One region of the Methylobacterium sp. A49B genome, then DNA from elsewhere that is predicted to be linked to it. Evidence: riboswitches for the same ligand, from Rfam matches in the RefSeq annotation. Region 1 holds a riboswitch; the other holds the start of a gene.
The links. A riboswitch is a leader RNA that binds a small molecule or an ion and turns the genes downstream of it on or off. The one in region 1 is predicted to bind cobalamin.
Positions count from the first base shown of each region.

Region 2: linked by a shared signal. The riboswitch ahead of ACLBX9_RS19825 (TonB-dependent receptor) and the one ahead of ACLBX9_RS21795 (CbtB domain-containing protein) in region 1 are both predicted to bind cobalamin.

Region 1 covers NZ_JBKFBO010000117.1:103,815-108,175, reverse strand. Annotated here, with positions in the region: gene ACLBX9_RS21810 (CTP synthase) at 1-432, shown strand, start outside; gene ACLBX9_RS21805 (DNA polymerase III subunit chi) at 500-952, shown strand; gene ACLBX9_RS21800 (S10 family peptidase) at 955-2,538, shown strand; cobalamin riboswitch at 2,846-3,040, shown strand; gene ACLBX9_RS21795 (CbtB domain-containing protein) at 3,075-3,257, shown strand; gene ACLBX9_RS21790 (CbtA family protein) at 3,274-4,011, shown strand; gene ACLBX9_RS21785 (DUF1636 domain-containing protein) at 4,004-4,361, shown strand, end outside.
Region 2 covers NZ_JBKFBO010000112.1:169,698-174,058, forward strand. Annotated here, with positions in the region: gene ACLBX9_RS19815 (type IA DNA topoisomerase) at 1-65, opposite strand, end outside; gene ACLBX9_RS19820 (hypothetical protein) at 582-905, shown strand; cobalamin riboswitch at 1,024-1,221, shown strand; gene ACLBX9_RS19825 (TonB-dependent receptor) at 1,330-3,492, shown strand; gene ACLBX9_RS19830 (response regulator) at 3,765-4,361, opposite strand, start outside.

The DNA.
Region 1 (4,361 bases):
GCCAATTCCACAGAATTCGGCGAGACCGCCGAGCCGGTGGTCGGCCTGCTCACCGAGTGGCTGCGCGGCAACGAACTGGAGCGGCGCGCCGCCGCCGGCGACCTCGGCGGCACGATGCGGCTCGGCGCCTACGAGGCCAAGCTCGATCCGGAATCGAAGATCGCCCAGATCTACGGGTCCGAGCAGATCTCGGAGCGGCATCGCCACCGTTACGAGGTCAACATGGCCTATCGCGAGCGGCTTGAGGCCAAGGGCCTGCGCTTCTCGGGTGTCTCGCCGGACGGGCTCCTGCCCGAGACGGTGGAGCATGTCGGGCACCCGTGGTTCATCGGCGTGCAGTTCCACCCGGAGCTGAAGTCGCGTCCCTTCGAGCCGCACCCGCTGTTCAAGGGCTTTGTCGGCGCGGCGATCGAGCAGAGCCGGCTGGTCTGAGGGGGCTCGGGGCGCGGCGGCGCGCCGCTCCTCGCAGGACGGTCCCGCACCCTATATGGACGGGGCCGTGACCGAGATCCTCTTCTACCACATGCAGCGTCAGCCCTTGGAGAAGGTGTTGCCGAACCTCGTCGAGCGCTCGCTGGACCGCGGCTGGCAAGCGGCCGTCCAGGCAGCCAGCGAGGAGCGGCTGCAAGCTCTGGACGATCATCTCTGGACCTACTCCGACGAGAGCTTCCTGCCGCACGGCACCGACCGCGAGCCGGATGCCGGGAGTCAGCCCGTGGTGCTGACCCTGCGCGACGTGAACCCGAACCGAGCCTCGATCCGCTTCCTGGTCGAGGGCGCCGATCTCCCGCCCGATGCGGGTGCCTACGAGCGGATTTGCATCCTGTTCGATGGAACCGATCAGGACGCCCTGCTGCGCGCCCGCGAACAGTGGAAGCAGGCGAAGGATGCGGGTCATGCGGTCGCTTATTGGCAGCAGGACGATTCCGGGCGCTGGAACAAGAAGGCCTGACCGTGACCCTCAGCATCCGTCTCGCGGGCACCGCCCTCGCCCTAACTCTGGCGCTGGCCGCACCCATGCGCGCTCAGGATGCACCGCACGGCCATCCACAGGGGGAGTCGCGGCAGGAGGCCCGGCCGGCGCCGCGCGGTCCGGAGGGGCGTCGTCTGCCGCCCGACTCGACGACCAAGCACAGCCTGACGCTTCCGGACGGCAAGACGCTCGACTTCACCGCCACGGCGGGAAGCCTGCCGCTCGTCGACGAGGCCGGCAAGCTGCAGGCCGAGATCGCCTACGTGGCCTACACGATGGCACGCGAGGCCGGTCGCGCGCGGCCCGTCACCTTCGCGGTCAACGGCGGCCCGGGCGCGTCGTCGGCCTATCTGAACATCGGCGCGATCGGCCCGTGGCGGCTGCCCGTCGGCAAGGACAGCATCAGCCCGTCGCAACCGGTCACGCTGTCGCCCAACGACGGCACGTGGCTCGGCTTCAGCGATCTCGTCTTCCTCGACCCGGTGGGAACCGGCTACAGCCGCGCCTCCGACGGCAACGGCAAGACTTACTGGTCGATCGACTCCGACGCCTCGACCCTGGCGGCGGTGATCGCCCGCTATCTGCGGGTGAACGACCGGATGGCGAGCCCGAAATTCTATGTCGGCGAGAGCTACGGGGGATTCCGCGGGCCCCTGATCGCCGAGAAGCTGCAGGAGGATATCGGCGTCGGCCTGTCGGGAATGGTCCTGCTCTCGCCGGTGCTCGATTTCGGCTGGCTCGAGACGCCGCGCGCCAATCCGTGGGGCTACGTGCTGAAGCTGCCCTCCCTCGCGGCCGGCGCGCTGGAGCGGGCCGGCACCGTGCCGAGGCCGAACCTGCTGGCCGACGCGGAAGCCTACGCGTCGGGGCCCTACCTGGCGGACCTCCTGAAAGGGCCGGGCGACGCGGCTGCGGTGGCGCGGATGACCGAGAAGGTCGTGCCCCTCGTCGGCCTCGACGCCGGCCTCGTCCGCGCCCAGGCAGCGCGGCTCACGACGCGGAGCGTCCAGCGCGAGATCGACCGGTCGGACGGCCGCGTGACGAGCGCCTACGACACCGGGATCACCGGTTGGGATCCGAATCCGGAGGCCGCGCAATCGAGCTTCGAGGATCCGCAGCTCACCGCCCTACAGGCGCCGCTCACCAGCGCGATGCTCGATCTCTACGCGCGCACGTTGAAGTGGCCCGTACCCAACATGCGCTACGAGCTCCTCAACAACGCCGTGAACCGCGGCTGGTCCTGGGGGTCGGGGCGTCAGGCTCCGGAGGTGCTCTCGAACCTCAAGGGCGCGCTCGCCCTCGACGGGCGCCTGCGCGTCCTCGTCGCCCACGGCTTCACCGATCTCGTGACCCCCTACTACGCTTCGAAGCTGCTGCTCGCGCAGGTTCCCGCCTACGCCGCCGGCCGCCTCAGCCTTTCGGTCTACCCGGGCGGGCACATGTTCTACACGCGGCCGGATTCACGCACGGCATTCCGGACGGACGTGGAGCGGCTCTACGCGGACGCTGTCCGGGCGCGCGACGCCGAGAGCGCGCCGGCCGAGCGTTCCGCGGACCGGCCCTGAAGCCCGCCAGAATTTAAAGCGAAGCTGAGGGCCTCCGCGAATAGCGACAGATCCTCGGCCACCAAGGCAAGCGCGCCGGGTTACTTCAGCACGAGGCCAGCCGCCGGAAACGGGGGCATGCGGTCGTCGGCCCGGGCGGGCGGGAGGGTCGCCGCACGCGTGGCCGGCGAGCCAGGTCCCATCGGTCGAGGTCCTCGCCGGCCCGAAGCACGATCCGCGACATCGTCCCGATGGCGCCGCCCGGCGCAGACCCTGGATCCTGCGCAGGATTCCACCGCGTCTCCGTTGTGCGGAGGCTGTCATGCGTCTACAACGGTCCCGTGACGGTGCCCCGGCGACGGGGTGAAAAGGGAATGCGGTGAGGGGTGCGAACCTCGAATCCGCGGCTGCCCCCGCAACTGTGAGCGGCGAGTGCCTGCCAGAGTGCCACCGGAGCGATCCGGGAAGGCGGCCGGCGCGCAGAGCCGCGAGCCAGGAGACCTGCCGTCACGACAGGATCCCGAAATGCCGCCGGTGGGGCGGCTGGAGACAGGCAGATGACCACTTCGACCCTCGCCCCCGCCGCCCTCGGCACCCGCGCCGCCGAACGTCCGGTCGCCGTCGCGCTCGCGGCCGTCCTGGGTCTCGGCCTGCTCTTCATGGTGGGCTTCTCGCCGGCGATCGCGTTCCACAGCGCGGCGCACGATTTCCGCCACACCCAGAATTTTCCCTGTCACTGACGCCCGCGTCCCAGGGATGATCATCCGGCTTCTGTCGGCGGCTCTGGCCGCCGGCTTCATCGCGGCTGCCGTCGTGAGCGGTCTCGAACTCACGCTGACCTCGCCGCTGATCCTCGCCGCCGAGCGCTACGAGCATGCCGAGCCCTCCCATCAGGCCTCGAAGGCGCTGCCGATCGTGCTCGCCCATGGCGGGCACGAGCACGCCACGCCCGAGGCAGCGCCGGAATGGCAGCCCGCGGAGGGCCTGCCGCGCATGGCCTTCACAGCCCTGGCGACCCTGGTCGGCGGCGTCGGCTACGCCCTGCTGCTCGGCGCCGTGATGCTCGCCTGCGGCCGCGAGCCGACGCCGCCGACCTGCCTCGCCTTCGCGATCGCGGGCTTCGCCAGTGTCGCCCTGGCGCCGGGCCTCGGCCTGCCTCCCGAACTGCCCGGCAGCGAGGCCGCGCCCCTGGCTGCCCGTCAGGCGTGGTGGGTGATGACCGCGGCGGCGACCGGCATGGGACTCTACCTCATCGCGATCCGCCGCTCGCTCATCGCGATCCTGGGCGGCCTCGTCCTGCTGATCGCGCCGCACGTGGCCGGCGCGCCCCAGCCCCCGACGGGCGCCTCCGAGCTTCCGGCCGCCCTCGCCGCCCAGTTCGCGGCCCGCTCCCTGGCGATCAGCTTCGTCTTCTGGGTCATGATCGCGCTCGGGTTCGGCTGGGCGTGGCAGGCCTTCGCCCGCGACAACGCGCGGGGTTCTGCCCGTGCCTGAGACGATCCTGTATGTCTGCACCACCTGCCGCCGGGAGGGCGACGATCCGGACGGACCCCGCGCTGGCGCCCGCCTGCTCGATGCCCTAAGGGCGCGGGTCGGCGACGCGCAGCAACTGCGCATCGAGCCGGTGGAGTGCCTCTCCGTCTGTAAGCGGCCCTGTACGGTGGCGGTGGCGTCGGCCGGCCGGTGGACCTACGTGTATGGCGATATGGATCCCGCCGCCTCCGCCGAGACGATCCTCGGCGGCCTCGGCGCGTACGCCGCCACGACGGACGGCATCGTGCCGTGGCGCGAGCGCCCGGCGGCGTTTCGCACCGGCGTCATCGCCCGCATTCCCCCCTTCCCCG
Region 2 (4,361 bases), on a different contig from region 1:
AGCTGCCGCATCGCCGAGGGTTTCTCGAAGAAGAACAGCGTGCGGCCGGAACGTGAAGGTGACATGTCGCTGCCCACGGTAGCGCCCGCCGCGCCCGACCACGAGTTCACATTTTGTTCCATAGCGGCCTCGCATGCAACCGGCTCGGCTCGAGAACGTCGCGGCGCGATCTCGGTCAGCGCACCGCGTGCAAGGAAAGACAGGTGGCTGTCCGGTTTGCGGCCGCAAGCGGCCCGTCCGTTTCCAGACTCAGCTGGTGGAGAAGCGGACGGTCGCCACTCTCAATCTCATCGCCTGGGGTGGCGACGACAGAGCCTTCGTGCGGTCTTGAGCGCTCACGCTGCTCGGGAGCATGGGTTCCGCCGCTGGTTGCACGGTTGTCCGTCCGCTCGAACCGGCCGGGCGGCAATGACCGAAGACGACGACAGTGATCGCCCTGGCGCATCCGGGCCCGCGCACGTCGACGACCTGTCTGGCAGGGAAGCCGCGCGCCGCGTTCGGCCATTCGTCGCACCGGGCGACCTCACCGAACTGTGGCGGCTGTGGGCCGTTGCCGCGTGACCAGCACAGATGAGGTCACGATGTCGAATCCCGCGAAGGGTCAGTCCGGTGACGGCCAGCACCATGCGACGCGGAGCGCACAGGAGCAGAAGACGGCCGAGGTCCAAGCGGCCGGAAGCGCCAAGGCCGATGCCGGCCATCCTGTGGTGATGGAGGGTGGGAAAGCCGAGACGCCGACGGAGGGCAGAGGCCATCCGAAATCGGCCGCGTCCAACGCACCGTCCGGCGCAACCAGCGACGCCGCCACGAGCATGGCGACGGCGGGCAAGGCCGAGAAGGAAGCCGCGGCGGCGGCAGGTGCCGACAAGGATCAGCACGGTCGCGGGCATCGCAAGGCTGAATAGCGGGACCGCACGCAGCGGGAGCGGCCGGCCACTCCCACAAGGCGCGCTCCCGAACGCAGCCAAAAGGGCACACGTCACAGGAACGCGCTCTGTCGCGTTGACGGAGCTTTGGCCGATCACCTAGCCTGACTGTGACGGTTCCCCTCGGGGATCAAAAGGGAACGCGGTGAGGGGTTCGCCCCGAAGCCGCGGCTGCCCCCGCAACTGTGAGCGGCGAGCCCAGCACCACCGCGTCACTGGATGAGACCCATCCGGGAAGACGGTGCGAGGGCGGCGACCCGCGAGCCAGGAGACCTGCCGTCAGCCGTGGTCACACGCGAAACGCGCCGGGCGGGGTGTCCTGGTGGGTGTCGAGACAGCCGCGCTGACGCGGTTGTCTCGGACTTGTTCGCGGTGACGTGCCACTGCCGTTGCCGAGGCTCCCGTGTTCCACCGTCAAACCGGCCGAAGGCTCTCGACCTTGTCGGGCCTCGGCCTCGCCGCACTCGCATCAGCGGCTGTAGCCCAGGACCGATCCACGTCGCGTGCGGCGACCACCGAGGCAACGCTGGAGGAGATCTCGGTCACGGCGGAGACCGCCGCGGCCACGGCTCCGCAAGCCGGTCCGTCCGCGAGCGCAGGCTATGTCGGAGGCACGACCGGCATCGGCGGGATCAGCACACCGGTGGACTCCGCCAGTTCCGGCGTCATCACGGGTGCGCAGGTCAACAGCCGCCCCGTGACCCGCCCCGGCGAGGTGCTGGAGGCGGTGCCGGGGCTGATCGTCACGCAGCACTCGGGCGAGGGCAAAGCCAATCAGTTCTTCCTGCGCGGCTTCAACCTCGACCACGGCACCGACATCGCGCTGTTCCTCGACGGCATGCCGCTCAACATGCGCACCCACGCCCACGGCCAGGGCTACGCCGACATCAACTTCCTCATCCCCGAGCTTGTCGGTGCCGTGGAGTTCCACAAGGGGCCGTATTTCGTGCGCGACGGCGATTTCGCATCCGCGGGCTCGGTGCGGATCGATTACCTCGACGCGACACCCAGGAACGTCGCCCTGACGTCGATCGGCAGCTTCGGCTACAAGCGCGCCCTGTCGATCACCACCGTGCCACTGGGCGAGGGCAACCTGCTCCTGGCTGGCGAGGCGCAGGTCTATGACGGCCCGTGGGTCGTCCCGGACGCGCTGCGCAAGATCAACGGGGTGGCCCGCTACAGCCAGGGCACACCGCTCGACGGATTCTCGATCACCGGCATGGCCTACGCAGCCCGGTGGACGGCGACCAACCAGATCCCCGAGCGCGCCGTCGTCGCTGGCCTCATCAGCCGCTACGACACGATCAATCCCGCGGATGGCGGAGACACCTCGCGCTTCTCGCTCTCGGGCAAGTTCAGTGCGACGGACGATACGGGCGTGACGCGGGCCTCGGCCTACATCATCCGGTCCCAGTTGAACCTGTTCAACGATTTCACCTACTTCCTCAACGACCCGGTCAATGGCGACCAGTTCCACCAGCTCGATCAACGCATTATCGGCGGCGGCGAGGCCCTGCACATCTTCCAGGGCGACCTGTTCGGGCGCCCGATGGAGAATGAGATCGGCGTGCAGACGCGGACCGACTCGATCCGGGTCGGTCTGTTCAACACCACGAACCGGCAGTACCGTTCCGGGGTGCTCGACGATCGCGTGCTGGAGACGAGCGGGGCCTTCTACTTCGACAACCGAGTCCGCTGGACCGATTGGCTGCGCACCTCGATCGGCTTCCGCGCGGACGGCTACTCCGCCAGCGTCGTCTCGGACACGCCGGCCAATTCCGGCCAAGCGCGGGACGGCATCGTCAACCCGAAGCTCGGCCTGACGCTCGGGCCGTGGTTCGACACCGAACTCTACGTGAATTACGGCGGCGGCTTCCACTCGAACGACGTGCGCGGCGTGACCGCCACCGTCGACCCGACGTCGTCGCTGTTCAACACCACCCGCTCGCCGTTCCTGGTGCCGTCCACGGGCTACGAGGTCGGGCTGCGCAACCGCTCCATCGCCGGTCTGGAGACGAGCCTCGCCCTGTTCCGGCTCGACTTCGCCTCGGAGAACCTGTTCCAGGGCGACACCGGCACGACGGAGCCGAGTCGCCCGACCCGGCGCTTCGGTGTCGAGTGGACGAACCGCTACGCCGTAACGCCCTGGCTGTCGCTGGAGGGGGATCTGACGATCACCAACGCCCGGTTCTCGGACTACGATCCGGTCGGCAACCGCGTGCCCGAGGCGCCCACCACCATCGCCTCGGCGGGCGTCACCTTCGGCGAGCCGCTCGGCTGGTTCGGCTCCCTGAGATTCCGCTACTTCGGCCCGCGACCCCTGATCGAGGACAACTCGATCCGCTCGCGACCGACCGCGCTGTTCAACGGCCGGGTTGGCTACAATTTCGAGACCGGCATCAGCGTCTCGCTGGACGTGCTGAACCTGACCAACAGCAAGTCCGACCAGATCACCTACGCGTACGTGTCCCGCCTGCCTGGCGAGGCGGCGGAGGGGCTGATCGACCGGGTCTTCCATCCGGTGGAGCCCACGGCCGTGCGCCTGACCATCGCGGGTCGCTTCTGAACCCGCCCGCGTGCGTCCGGACGCTCGGAGTGCCTCCTCTGGGCCGGAGGCCCGCGCGGAGACGACGGTCCGCGTCCATGCTTTGCTGCTCGAAGGCGGGCCGGCGCAGATCCACACCGAGCGGCCCGTCCGCTTGCGACCCAACCCAGCCGCCCCGACCGCTGCCGACTCTTCTCAGAAGCGGCCGCTCGTCAGCCGTCCGGCAACTTCGGCTCGGGGTGGATGTCAGTCTGTTGGCTTTTGGTCGAGAAGTCGTCAGAGCGCACGAAATCCTATGACTTCCGCAGGGGCATTCGTTCCTCGGAGGGCGATACAAGCCCGGCCCCGATCGCGATCCAGACGAGATGGGCATCGGTGCGCGCCCCGAGAGTGGCGCGGATCACCGAGAGGTTGTTGTGCACCGTCTTGAGGCTCAGACACAGCGCCTCGGCTACGCTCTGGGCGGTCATCCCGCCCGCGGTCAGGCTCAGGATCTCGAGCTCCCGCGGGCTGAGGTCGTCGAGCGCCGTGCGCCCCCCGGCCACCTCGTCCTGGGCGATCGCGTGCGCGATGTCGGCGCATATCGCTCGCTCGCCGCGGAGCACGGCGGCCACCGCCGCCAGCAGCTCACGGGGTGAGCTCGCCTTGCTGACATACCCGCTCGCCCCTGCGGCGAAGGCTTGGCGCGCGATCACCGCTCCGGTGCGCATGCTGAACACGACGATGCGGGCGGCCCCGTCCCATTGGCGGATGTGACGGATGGCCTCGATGCCGCTCGGGCCGGGCAGCGACAGGTCGAGGATCACGAGATCGGGCTCGTGAGCCTTGTATTGGCAATAGGCCGCTGCCGCGCTCTCGGCTTCCGCGACCACGACCAAGCCTGGCTGTCG